3 regions of the Bradyrhizobium sp. AZCC 1693 genome follow, and region 2 is predicted to be linked to each of the others. Evidence: predicted binding sites of a transcription regulator. Region 2 holds the regulator's gene; each other region holds the start of a gene.
The links. Region 2 encodes LexA, which represses DNA repair genes until DNA is damaged. Its sites were predicted from a motif close to TGTTCNNNNTGTGTTCNG; they were not measured.
Positions count from the first base shown of each region.

Region 1: ruvC (crossover junction endodeoxyribonuclease RuvC) is a predicted target of LexA. The motif match lies at 2,494-2,511, and genes of this name have one in related genera.
Region 3: V1293_RS20590 (DNA recombination protein RmuC) is a predicted target of LexA. The motif match lies at 2,198-2,215, and genes of this name have one in related genera.

Region 1 is NZ_JAZHSD010000001.1:3,913,043-3,917,419, forward strand. Features, by position in the region: gene ruvB (Holliday junction branch migration DNA helicase RuvB) at 1-149, opposite strand, end outside; gene V1293_RS18675 (cytidine deaminase) at 146-565, opposite strand; gene V1293_RS18680 (hypothetical protein) at 739-1,185, opposite strand; gene ruvA (Holliday junction branch migration protein RuvA) at 1,182-1,799, opposite strand; gene ruvC (crossover junction endodeoxyribonuclease RuvC) at 1,936-2,463, opposite strand; gene V1293_RS18695 (YebC/PmpR family DNA-binding transcriptional regulator) at 2,663-3,409, opposite strand; gene V1293_RS18700 (methyl-accepting chemotaxis protein) at 3,612-4,377, shown strand, end outside.
Region 2 is NZ_JAZHSD010000001.1:1,329,696-1,334,072, forward strand. Features, by position in the region: gene V1293_RS06605 (HAD-IA family hydrolase) at 1-424, shown strand, start outside; gene V1293_RS06610 (molybdopterin molybdotransferase MoeA) at 537-1,748, shown strand; gene lexA (transcriptional repressor LexA) at 1,961-2,662, shown strand; gene V1293_RS06620 (hypothetical protein) at 2,889-3,305, shown strand; gene V1293_RS06625 (hypothetical protein) at 3,448-3,627, shown strand; gene V1293_RS06630 (ComEC/Rec2 family competence protein) at 3,635-4,377, opposite strand, start outside.
Region 3 is NZ_JAZHSD010000001.1:4,300,091-4,304,467, forward strand. Features, by position in the region: gene truA (tRNA pseudouridine(38-40) synthase TruA) at 1-476, opposite strand, end outside; gene fmt (methionyl-tRNA formyltransferase) at 476-1,408, opposite strand; gene def (peptide deformylase) at 1,548-2,075, opposite strand; gene V1293_RS20590 (DNA recombination protein RmuC) at 2,247-3,455, shown strand; partial or broken gene V1293_RS20595 (GIY-YIG nuclease family protein) at 3,538-3,842, shown strand; gene V1293_RS20600 (AmpG family muropeptide MFS transporter) at 3,920-4,377, shown strand, end outside.

The DNA of each region.
Region 1 (4,377 bases), 2.6 Mb from region 2:
CGCTTGCGCGCCGCCTCGATGAAGATCGAGAGATTCTTGCGCGCCTGCGCCTGCCCGACGAACTCGGACAGCAATTGCGGACGCAGCGCGGTGTCGCCGACATCGTCGGAACGGCGCTCGGGGGTAACGACGCGGGAGGGCGGGTTCACTCGCTGCCCCGCTTGTACTTGTTGGGCAGGAGTTCGCCGATGCTCACGACTTTCGGCGCACGGCCGTTGTCGGGGACGATGACCCGCGCGTTGGCGTCATAGTCGTGGATCAGTTCGCGGCAGATGCCGCAGGGCGAGACCACCGCGATCTTGCCGGGCTCACCGGGCTTGGGGTGACGCACGGCGACGATGGTTTCGATGCCGTGGTCGCCGTTTTCGGTGATAGCGCGGCCGATGGCGATCGCTTCGGCGCAGACCGCGATCCGACCGATATAGGCGTCGATGTTCACGCCGGTGACGATACGGCCGTCGCGGGTGCGCATGGCGGCGCCGACCTCCTGCCAGTCGTCGCGATAGCGCCGGCTGATGGCTTCGGTGGCGACGGCGATCAGCTCCTCGTCCTTGTTGTTCAGCATGGTGGGGAATGCGTTCCTTCGTCAGTCAGGGGCCAGCCAACGGCAGTCTATTTCGACAATTCCTTCAGGCCTAGCCGGATCAGTTGCGCGTTCTCGGTATTCTCGCCGGCTCAGCGCTGTGTCGCCGACATCGTCGGAACGGCGCTCGGGGCCAACGATGCGGGAGGGCGGGTTCATGACGTCCTCGCGAGCTGCCGCGTTAAACACCAGCAAATGATCGATGCAATCAGCGACGCGAAAAGCAGGAGTTCAAGACTGCTCATGGTCTTATCTGCGAGCTCCCGCAAGAAGAAAGGATTCACAATGACCATTTCGATCAGGACTGCAGCAAGCGCAGCTGCCGCGATGGGCACCAATATTGAATAGTGACGAAAGCTCAGGGCTGCGACTGCATGCATAATTCCCGCCAGCAGTGCTGACGGCACGCACAACAAATAAGCGTAAATCACCGCCGCGGCGAGCCAGCCAAGCATCGCCGGTCCGCTGTCAAACTTGACCCACCACACTACGATGCCACAAATCGGCGGCCAAATGAGCAAGAAGATCGCAACAATAAAAACAAAGCGCCAAAGCGCTGACAGCGAGCCATCTTTGCCGAGAAAGAACGCCGTTCCGCTCACTTTGCGAGCTCCTTCAGCCCTAACCGAATAAGCTGCGCCGTTTCTGCATTCTCACCGGCGCTGCGCGAAGCCGCGGCGATGGCAGCCGCCGCCTGCGGCTGGCCGTAGCCCAGATTGACCAGCGCGGAGATGGCATCACTAACCGGGCGCGGCGCGCGGTGGTCGTCGATGGCGCCGGCGAGATGCACCACCGCTGGATCGACATTGGCAAACGCCGGCGCCTTGTCCTTCAATTCAGAGACGATGCGTTCGGCGACTTTCGGGCCGACGCCGGGCGTGCGCGATACCGCCGCCTTGTCGCGCAGCGCAATCGCATTGGCAAGCTCGGCCGGCTGCAGCGTCGAAAGCACGGCGAGCGCGACTTTCGCGCCGACGCCCTGCACGGTCTGCAGCAGGCGAAACCATTCGCGCTCGGTATCGGTGCGGAAGCCGAACAGCTTTATTTGATCCTCGCGCACGTAAGTCTCGATCGACAGCACCGCGGCCTCACCGGGCGACGGCAGCGCCTGCAGCGTGCGCGAGGAGCAATGCACCTGATAGCCGACGCCGCCGACGTCGAGGATCACGTAGTCCTCGCCGTAGGAATCGATCAGACCTTTGAGCTTGCCGATCATGATGGTGACCCGCAGACGGTAGAGATCTCGTCATGGCCGGGCTTGTCCCGGCCATCCACGTCTTCGGCACCGACGAGAAAAGACGTGGATGCCCGGCACAAGGCCGGGCATGACGGCTTGGATTGGTATCGATCGATCATAGGCTCGCTACCCTTAGCCGCAGCGCGGCGCCCTGGCGGTGATGGGCATGCGTGATGGCAATCGCCAGCGCGTCGGCGGCGTCGGCGGATTTCGGCTCGGCCTTCGGCAGCAATATTTTCAGCATCACCGCGATCTGGTTCTTGTCGGCATGTCCCGCGCCGACCACGGTCTTCTTGACCTGGTTGGGCGCATATTCCGCAACCGATATGCCGAACATCGCGGGCGCCAGCATGGCGACGCCGCGCGCCTGGCCGAGTTTCAGCGTGGCGACGCCGTCCTTGTTGACAAAGGTCTGTTCGACCGCGGCTTCCGCCGGCCTGAGATCGCCGAGCACTGAGGCGAGCCCCTCATGGATCGCGAGCAGGCGGCCGGCCAGCGGCAGATCGTCGGGCGGCTCCACCGAGCCGCAGCCGATGAAGACGAGCCGGTTGCCCTCGGTCTCGATCACGCCCCAGCCGGTGCGGCGCAGGCCGGGGTCGATGCCGATGATCCGGACGGGTTGGCGAATCGGTGGGAGTGTCATGGCGTACTGATAACGCCAGAGCCGGGTGAACGAAACATAAAGAGAACGGAAATCCCCTGCCTCGAGGTCTTCACCCTGCTCGCTCGTCATCCCCGCGAAGGCGGGGATCCAGTACGCCGAGGCCTCTCGGACCAAGCGCAGGTCTGTGGAATACTGGATCGCCCGGTCAAGCCGTGCGACGACAGCGGAGTATGGGGCCCTACCCGCCCATCTTGGCGACCAGCGCGTCGGAAATCTCGAAATTGGCGTAGACGTTCTGGACGTCGTCGTGCTCGTTCAACAGGTCCATCAGCTTCAACAGCTTCTCGCCGGTCTCGTCGTCGACCGCGATCGTGTTCTGCGGCTTCCAGGTCAGCGCCGCCTTGCGGGCTTCGCCGAATTTCGCTTCCAGCGCCTTCGCAACCTCGCGAAAGGTTTCCTGCGAGGCGTAGATCTCGTGGCCGCTTTCGCTTGATACCACGTCGTCGGCGCCGGCCTCGATCGCCGCATCCAGCATCGCGTCGTCGGAGGCTTTGCTGGCGTCATATTCGATGATGCCGGTGCGGTCGAACATGAAGGCGACGGAGCCGGTTTCGCCGAGATTGCCGCCGGACTTGGCGAAGAAGGAGCGGATGTCGGAGGCGGCGCGGTTGCGGTTGTCCGTCAGCGCCTCGACGATCACGGCGACGCCGCCGGGGCCATAACCCTCGTAGCGGATTTCGTCGTAGCTCTCGCTGTCGCCGCCGGTCGCCTTCTTGATGGCACGCTCGATATTGTCCTTCGGCATGTTCTCCTGGCGCGCAGCGATCACGGCCGCGCGCAGCCGCGGATTCATGGCCGGGTCCGGGGTCCCCAATTTGGCCGCCACCGTGATTTCCCGCGCCAGCTTGCCGAACAGTTTCGACTTCTGGGCATCCTGCTTGCCCTTGCGGTGCATGATGTTCTTGAACTGGGAATGGCCGGCCATGCAGGGTCTCTTGGATTCGTCCGGGAGGGATGCGGGGTGAAAGCGCGGCCTTATAGGCCGGCAATCGGGCAAAATCAAAGATTTGCGGCCGATTCGGCTACTAAAGTAGCGCCCGCCTCCGGGAAAAACAGGCAGTTGTTAACCATGACTTCATGCTCGGATGAGAGGATTTCGCCCGCGTCCTCAACTTTTAAGAGACTCTATGGCCTTCGGTTTGTTCAAAAAGCGGGTGCCGGAACCTGCCTTGCCTGCCGTCCAGCCCAAGGTTCAGGCGGTCGCCGCCGCGGCTGAGGCCGTTTCCAGCGACGGCGATTCGGCCAAGGCGATCCTGGAGCTTCTGGAACTCGAACTTGGCGCGATGATCCGCCAGCTCGAGCGCGCGGCCAATTCGGTCGCCGGCGGCGCCGAGGCGACCGCCGCGACGCTCTCCACCATCCGCCAGCGCACCAATGCCCTGACCGGCCGCACCAGCGAAGCCCAGGGCACGGCGGCGACCTTTTCGCAGGCCGCCGACAAGTTCACCCAATCGGCGCAGGGCATCGGTTCCCAGGTGCGCGACGCCGGCAAGCTTGCCGACCAGGCCAGCGACGCCGCCCGCGAGGCCAGCACCAATGTCGACCGCCTGCGGGAATCATCGGCGGCGATCGGCAATGTCGTCAATTTGATCGCGCAGATCGCGCGGCAGACCACGCTGCTGGCGCTCAATTCCACCATCGAGGCCGCACGCGCCGGCGAGGCCGGGCGCGGTTTCGCCGTGGTCGCCACCGAGGTGAAGGCGCTCGCGGTGCAGACCCAGAACGCGACTGAAGAGATCACCAAGAAGATCGAGGCGCTGCAGCGCGACGCCGCGGGCTCGGTCGACGCCGTGCATCGCATCTCGCAGGCGATCGAAGCGATCCGCCCGGTATTCGAGAACGTCAATGGCGCGGTTGCCGAACAGAACGCGACGACCGGCGAAATGGCTGACA
Region 2 (4,377 bases):
TGCGAGCCTGCGCCAGTCGCTCGGCATCGGCATCACCGACGCGCAGTTCCTGGAAGGCTGGAACGCGATCTTCACCGGCGAGATGCCGGGCATTGCGCCTTTGCTGGCCGGCGCCGCCAAACGCATGCCGCTCTATGCTTTCTCCAACACCAATCCGGCCCATGTCGCGCATTTCTCGCAGGCCTATGCCGACGTGCTCAGCCATTTCCGCCAGATATTCCTGTCCTCGAGCATCGGTTTGCGCAAACCCGACGCGGAAGCCTATGATCATGTGGTAAAAGCGATCGGCGTGCCGGCGTCGCGAATCCTGTTCTTCGACGACTCGGCTGCCAATATCGAAGGGGCGCGGGCTCGCGGCCTTTGTGCCATCCACGTGACATCGACGGATGACGTGGCAAGGGCAGTGACCGCACTCGAAGTCTAGCCTTTTCCGTTCCGATGGAAATCGGAACGGGGCTCCAGGTTTTTGATTTGACGCGTTTTCTTGACGCGAACCGGTTTCCACCTCGCTGGAAAACGCTCTAGGAGGTCTGCCCGTGGCCTTGATGCCTGTCGCCGATGCGCTTGCTGCGATCCTTGCCGGCGCCGAACCGTTGCCAGAGGAGATGGTGGCGCTCGATGCCGCCTATCATCGCGTGCTGGCGCGCGACGTCGCGGCACGGCGGACGCAACCGCCGCAGGCGATGTCGGCGATGGACGGCTATGCGGTGCGCGCGGCGGATGCCGCCGACCTCAGCGCGCGGCTGAAGGTGATCGGCGAGGTCGCGGCCGGCCGCCCGTTCGAGCGCAAGGTCGGCCGAGGCGAAGCGGTGCGGATCTTCACCGGCGGCGTGATCCCTGATGGCGCCGATGCCGTCATCATCCAGGAAGACACCGGCGTCGACGGCGATCATATCACCATCACGGACGCCGCCGTTTCTGGCCGGCATATCCGGCCCGCCGGCGTCGATTTCAGTGAAGGCGACGTCTTGCTCAAGCGAGGGCGCCGGCTCGCCGACCGCGATTTGTCGCTCGCCGCCGGCATGAACTATCCGGAGCTAGCGGTGCACCGCCGCCCAAAGGTCGCCGTGCTTGCGACCGGCGACGAGCTGGTGATGCCGGGGTCGACCCCGGGCCCGGGCCAGATCGTCTATTCGAACGGCTACGGAATCCGTGCGCTGGCGCGCGCCGAGGGCGCCGAGGTCCTCGATCTCGGGATCGCCGCCGACACGGTCGCCGCCACCGCGCAAGGCATCCGCCGCGCCCGCGAGCTTGAAGCAGATATCCTGATCACCATGGGCGGGGCCTCGGTCGGCGACCATGACCTGGTCAAGCGGTCGCTGGAGGCCGAGGGCACGGCGATGGCGTTCTGGCGCATAGCGATGCGGCCGGGCAAGCCGATGATGCATGGCAGGCTGGGTGCAATGCGGGTGATCGGCCTGCCCGGCAATCCCGTCTCCTCCTATGTCTGCGGCTTCCTGTTTCTGGTGCCGTTGATTCGTGCATTATCGGGCCGCGACACCGTCCATCATCCGCGCGAAGGCGCCGAACTGGGGCGCGATCTCGCCGCCAACGACCAGCGCGAGGACTATCTTCGGGCCCGCCTAGAAGCGCGCGAAGACGGCACCCTGATCGCGGTTCCGGTGAACCACCAGGACTCATCGCTATTGGGGAATCTCGCTGCGGCACGGGCACTTGTGATACGTCCGCCGTTCGCGCCGGCTGCGGCAAAGGGTTCGCGTTGCGAGCTGCTCCGGCTGCCGGAATGACGCCCTGAACGGCACGTTTAAGGGTGTCTTCAGCCGAAGCCGCAATGCGTTCACTTGAAATTAAGTGGTTGCGGAACACATATCGAACATATAGTGTCCGTTCATGATTTGTTTCGACTGCTAGTGTCCATGGTTGGGAGTTTTGACGACTCCCGCGATGGACCCTGGAGATTCGGGACCGAAAGACGACGCCAACCGGGGGATTGCTCGCGATGCTTACGCGCAAACAGTATGAACTTCTGCGTTTCATCAATGAACGGTTGAAGGAAGCCGGCGTACCGCCCTCCTTCGACGAGATGAAGGACGCGCTCGACCTGCGCTCGAAATCCGGAATCCACCGTCTCATTACGGCACTGGAGGAGCGCGGCTTCATCCGCCGCCTGCCCAACCGCGCCCGCGCCATCGAAGTCATCAAGCTGCCGGAGCTGGCTGCCGCCGGCAACGGCCGCCGCGGCTTCACGCCGAGCGTCATCGAAGGCACGCTCGGCAAGCGCACGGTGAGCGCGCCGGCCACCGAGGACGACGGCAACCGCCCGGTCGCCGTGCCCGTGATGGGCCGGATCGCCGCCGGTACGCCGATCGAGGCGCTGCAGACCCGCAGCCACACCATCAGCGTGCCGCCCGATATGCTCGGCTCCGGCGAGCATTACGCGCTCGAAGTGCGCGGCGATTCCATGGTGGATGCCGGCATTCTCGACGGCGACATGGCGCTGATCCAGCGCAACGAGACCGCCGACACCGGCGACATCGTGGTGGCGCTGATCGACGAGGAGGAAGCCACCCTGAAGCGCTTCCGCCGCCGCGGCGCCTCGATTGCGCTGGAGCCCGCCAACACCGCCTATGAAGTGCGCATCCTGCCGCCGAACCGGGTCCGGATTCAGGGCAAGCTGATCGGGCTGTACCGAAAATATTGAACCGTCGGGTTGCAGACACGACCGCGACAACAGCCCCGGCCTTCGGCCGGGGTTTTTTGCGGCATGCCGGGAACCAAACTGTGTTAGCGCGTTTGTGATTTAGACGCAGCGCGCCGGTCGCAGAAATGCCCAGAAGCAAGAAAACGCTCTGCGCCAAGTCAGCTCTGATAGAGGCCTGTGCCTCCTTCCAGACACGGGGCGCTATCTCAAACGAGGGAGCCATCCGATGTGTGACTATAGCCTGCACGCTGTGGCGACGCGGCCTGCCAAGGTCGGCGAGACGCTGATCACCACGACATTCCGCGGTACGTCCACCCGCGGCTTCGCGTCGGAACGCGAGCCCGCAGTAGCGGTCTGCATGCTTCCCGGCACCGAACTGGCGTTCGCCGAAGACGTCAAATACGACAACCGGTGGATCTGGACGCGGACCACCGACTGGCGGGTCGGCAAGTTCAACCAGATCGAACCGGAAGTATCCGACCGTCATCATGACGCGATCGAATTTCCGGACGGAAGCCATGTGCTGGTGACGCAGCTTTGCGAAGGCCAGCGCGCAACCGTGCTGCAATTGCCGGTAACCGAGGGCGAACGTGCGCCGAAGGTGACGGAAGCGCCACCGGCCGAATCCATCGTGACCGGATAGAATACGATCCACATGCGATCCGCCGGTTCAGGCCGGCGGATCGCGGTGATATGGTTTTTTGAGAAACTCGGCACCGGGGCGGTCGGTGGTCAACAAAGTCACATGGCAAAGAGCCGGACGCGTCACGGAGCCCGGACGGTACATGTTCCGGTACGGCTGGCTCACCATCACGGCTGAAGATCTCGCGATCTGGCAGCAATTCCCCGAGGCGTCGTTCACGCTGGTCAACCTCCCGTCGTCTCCCGACGCGCCGGAGGAATTCCACCTCGGCGCGTTCGAAATACCAGCCAGTCGCTCAAGTCCCTCGGTCGACGAGCACTGAAGGTCGTCTACTCCTCCGCCTGAAGGTCTGCCTCGGCCGGCGTGGCGTCGACCGCGCGAGGCGGCACAACACGCGGCGCAAGAACGGTGGCGTCTGCCTCGCGCTCCTCGGCTGCGGCCGGCGACCACGGACGGTCAATGCCCCTCGGTTTGGCCGCTTCGACGACAAACCCCTCTCGGCTGCGTTGCAACGCCATTGCGCCCTGCCGCCGCAGCCGGTCGGCATCGATGACCGAAGCCGCGCATGACGCGGGTGCCTGCCGTAGCGTCACAATGAGCGCCGCGCGCTCGCAATCGTCCGACAGCGCCTCGGGCCTGAGCGCCTGCGCGACCAGGCCGCCAGCGGATTGCATCACGCAGCCAAGGTCGTCGCATGAGACGCCTGCGGTGAGCGACGCATCGGCCGCCGTACGCGCGTCCGCATCCGCCGCCAGCCACTCCTTCAGCAGGAAGACATCGCGGGAGCCTTTGGCCGCATGCATCAGATGGAGCTGGCCGTCCTGGCCGCGGACGCCGACATGGCGGCCGTCGGCAGAGATCAGAATATCCGGCTGCGGCACCCTCGCCGCCCACAGCGCCGCCGATAGCACCAGTACGGCGCCCGACCAGCGCAACGGCGTGCGCAGCAGGCCGAGCAGGATGATGCCGAGACTGGCGGCAATCAGCGGGCCGATGCCGAACGCCGGCACCCGCCCGACCGCGCCGGGCAACGCCGCGACCCATTGCGTCACCGCGATCATCCAGTCGATGC
Region 3 (4,377 bases), 3.0 Mb from region 2:
TCGCGAAAGGTCGTGAAATCGTGCTTGCCGAGCAGCCTTTTGGCCGCGGCGTCCATCGCATCCGTATCGAGATGGCGCGGCACGCGCCAGCTTCGCTTGATATCGAGCGCGAGATTGGCTCTGGAGTTGGTGATGCGGTAGCGGTAGTGCCGCCGCTTCGCCGAGAAACGCGCCTCGAAATCATCGGCGACGATTTCCGCACTGAGCACGCCGATCGGATGCGGACGCAGATGCGCATTCAGCCCATCGCGCAGGCGGCCCGGCGGAAACGGTTTTTGTATATCGCAATGCGCGACCTGCTCCAGCGCGTGCACGCCGGCATCGGTGCGGCCCGAGCCATGGACGCGAACCTGCTCGCCGCAGATCGCCTTCACCGCAATTTCCAGCGCGCCCTGCACCGTCGGCGCGTTGTCCTGGATCTGCCAGCCGGAAAACGGCGTGCCGTCATATTCGATGATGAGTTTGTAGCGGGGCATCAGCCTAGCCGCGCCGGAGGTTTCAGCGGCGTACCGCGCAAGAAGTCCGCAGCCTTCATTCGCGCTTTGCCTTCGCGCTGCAGTTCCAGAATCCGGATGGCGCCGTCGCCGCAGGCGATGGTCAGGTGATCGTCAAGCACCTCGCCGGGCGCACCCGCGCCCCTGGCCGGTTCACAACGCAATATCTTGATCCGCGCCGGCTCGCCATCACTTGCGATCTCGCACCAGGCGCCGGGAAACGGCGACAGCCCGTGAATATGCCGCAGCACCTCGCGCGCCGGCCGCTGCCAGTCGATCCGCGCCTCGGCCTTCTCGATCTTGGCGGCGTAGGTCACGCCTTGCTCGCTTTGCTTGGTGAGTTGCAATCCGCCGCGCGCGAGCGCGCCCATCGCACGCACCATCAGGTCGGCGCCGAGCGGAGCCAGCGCATCGTGCAAGTCAGCGGCGGTCATGGCATCCGTAATCGCGAGCCGCTCGGCCATCGCGACGTCGCCGGTGTCGAGGCCTACATCCATCTTCATCACCATCACGCCGCTCTCGGCATCGCCTGCCATGATCGCGCGATTAATGGGCGCGGCGCCGCGCCAGCGCGGCAGCAGCGAGGCGTGCAGGTTGAAGCAGCCGAGCTTTGGTGCATCGAGAATCGCCTGCGGCAGGATCATGCCGTAGGCGACGACCACGGCCGCGTCTGCATTATGCGCGCAAAATTCCTCGAGCGCTTCCGGCGTCTTCAGTGTGGTCGGCGTCAGCACGGGAATACCGAGGCGCCGCGCTTCCTGCTCGACCGGCGTCGGCTGCAGCTTCATGCCGCGCCCGGCCGGTTTCGGCGCGCGCGTGTAGACGGCCACGACCTCATGGCCATGGGACACGAGTTCGAGCAGCGTCGGCACTGCGAAGTCGGGCGTGCCCATGAAGATCAAGCGGAGTGGCATGGCGAGTTAGTGTCCTGCGGACGTTCAATTTACTCCGTCATGGCCGGGCTTGTCCCGGCCATCCACGTCTTTGGCACAGTGGGAAAGGAAGACGTGGATGCCCGGCACAAGGCCGGGCATGACGGTCGATAGAGTGGGGCTACTCCGCCGCGCGCTTGGCGGCTTTGGTAAACTTCTTCAACACACGGTCGCGCTTCAGCTTCGACAGATAGTCCACGAACAGCACGCCGTTGAGGTGGTCGATCTCGTGCTGGATGCAGGTGGCGAACAGGCCGTCGGCGTCTTCCTCGTGCACCTTGCCGTCGAGATCGGTAAAACGAATGCGCACCTTCGCCGGGCGCTCGACCTCCTCGTAATATTCGGGGATCGAGAGGCAGCCTTCCTCGTAGACCGACAATTCCTCCGACGAGGAGACGATTTCCGGATTGATGAACACCCGCGGTCTCGGCCTGGTCTCGCCGTTCTCGTCCTTCTTGGCGAGGTCCATGGTGATCAGCCGCAAGGGCTGCGCGACCTGAATCGCCGCCAGGCCAATGCCGGGCGCGTCGTACATGGTCTCGAACATGTCGTCGGCAAGCTTGCGGATCTCCGCCGTCACCTTCTCGACGGGTTTGGAGATCAGCCGCAACTGCTTGTCCGGCAGGATGATGATTTCTCTTAAGGCCATAGCGCGCGATTTAAGCTGCTGATTTGTCGCGGTCAATGCGCCGGGGCGGCCGTTAAGGCGGCCTTAACCATGATTTTTAACGCCGCGTTAACCACAAAAATTAACCCGCCATTTACCATAAATGTTCCCTCTTCGTTCGCGAAAGCCAGCGAATCGGGCTACAAGTCCCGCATGAACGAAATTCTTTTCATTGTCGGCGACCTGCCGATTCACGTTGGCGAGGCGCTGGCAGGCTTCGGCGCGCTAGCCTTGGTGCTGCTGCTGGTGATCGCCATCGTCATCGCGCGCTCGGGGCGCCGGGGCGCGGAACTGGCGATGGCGCAGGCGATTCGCGCCGACGAGCTGGAAGAGCGCTTGAGCGAGATGCTGCGGGCGCAGAGCGAGTCCACCGGCCGGGTCGACGCCATGGCCCAGTCGCTGGCCGGCCGCCAGGCCGAGATGGCGCGCGCGGTCAACGAGCGGCTGGATTCGGTGACGCACCGGGTCGGCCAGTCGATGGAAGCGACCACGCGCCACACCATGGACAGCCTGCGCGTGCTGCATGAGCGGCTCGGCATCATCGACAACGCGCACAAGAACCTCACCGACCTGACCTCGCAGGTGACGACCTTGCGCGACGTGCTCGCCAACAAGCAGTCGCGCGGCGCCTTCGGCCAGGCGCGGATGGAAGCGATCGTGCAGGACGGCATGCCGCAGGGCTCGTACGAGTTCCAGCACACGCTCTCGACCGGCAAGCGACCGGATTGCGTGGTGTTCCTGCCCGACCAGCGGCCGCTGTGCATCGACGCGAAATTTCCGCTGGAGGCGATGACCGCGCTGCACGATGCGCGCAGCGATGAAGAGCGAAAATTCGCGACCCAACGCCTGCGCAACGACGTGATGAAGCACGTCAACGACATCGCCGAAAAGTATCTGATCACCGGCGAGACCCAGGACACCGCGCTGATGTTCGTGCCCTCGGAATCGGTCTATGCCGAAATCCATGACGGTTTCGACGACGTGATCCAGAAGGCTTATCGCGCCCGCGTCGTGCTGGTATCGCCCTCGCTTCTGATGCTGGCGATCCAGGTGATGCAGCAGATCCTGAAAGACGCGCGGATGCGCGATGCCGCCGACCAGATCCGCACCGAAGTGCTCAATCTCGGCGACGACCTCGGCCGCCTGCGCGAGCGCGTGCTGAAGCTGCAGAAGCATTTTGGTGACGTCAACGAGGACGTCCGGCAGATCCTGATCTCCGCCGACAAGATCGAAAAGCGCGCCGGGCGGATCGAGGAACTCGATTTCAGCAAGGCGGACGCGCCGGTGGAAGCCCCGCGCGTGGTCAAGGGCGGAACACCCGAGTTGTTCCCCGTGCCGCGCAAGCTGCAGGCGGGGGAGTAAGCGTTCATTGCTCAGCTATAGCGACATATCAAACTGTCATCGCCCGGCTTGACCGGGCGACCCAGTATCCCAGAGGCGGCAGATGGGAGCACGCAGCTACTACGTCTACATTCTCGCCAGCCGCTTCGGTGGCACGCTCTATATCGGCGTGACCAATGATATTATCCGTCGCGTCGCCGAGCATAAGTTGAAAATTGCCGAGGGCTTCACCAAGCGTCACGACGTGAGCCGGCTCGTGTACTTTGAGATCTTCGACCAGATCGAATATGCGATCCAGCGAGAAAAGCGGCTCAAGAATGGCCCCGCGCCTGGAAGATATCGCTGATCGAGAAACAAAATCCGGACTGGATTGATCTTTACCCTGAGATTGCCGGGGGCGGCGGATAGGTCTCTGGAATACTGGGTCGCCCGGTCAAGCCGGGCGATGACAGTCTTTTTGTGGCCGAATCTGCTAACACCCTCCCATGACCGCACCTGAAGCCGCTGCCAAAATGACCGACAAGACCGAAACTACACGCACCTCCTGGCGCGAGGGCTGGGCCGTCTATCTCCAGCCGCGCGTGCTGATCGTGCTGCTGCTCGGGTTCTCCTCCGGGCTGCCGCTGGCGCTATCGGGATCGACGCTTCTGGTGTGGATGCGCGAATCCGGGGTAGATCTCGGCACCATCGGGCTGTTTGCGCTGGTCGGCACGCCCTACACGCTAAAATTCCTGTGGGCGCCGCTGGTCGATGCGCTGCATGTGCCGTTCTTCACCCGGGCGTTCGGCCGGCGGCGCGGCTGGCTGGTGTTTTCGCAACTCCTGCTGATCGGCGCGATCCTGTTGCTGGCGCTGACGGACCCGGCGCGCTCGCCGCTGTTCGTGGCGCTCGGCGCGCTGCTGGTAGCGACCATGTCATCCACCCAGGACATCGTGGTCGATGC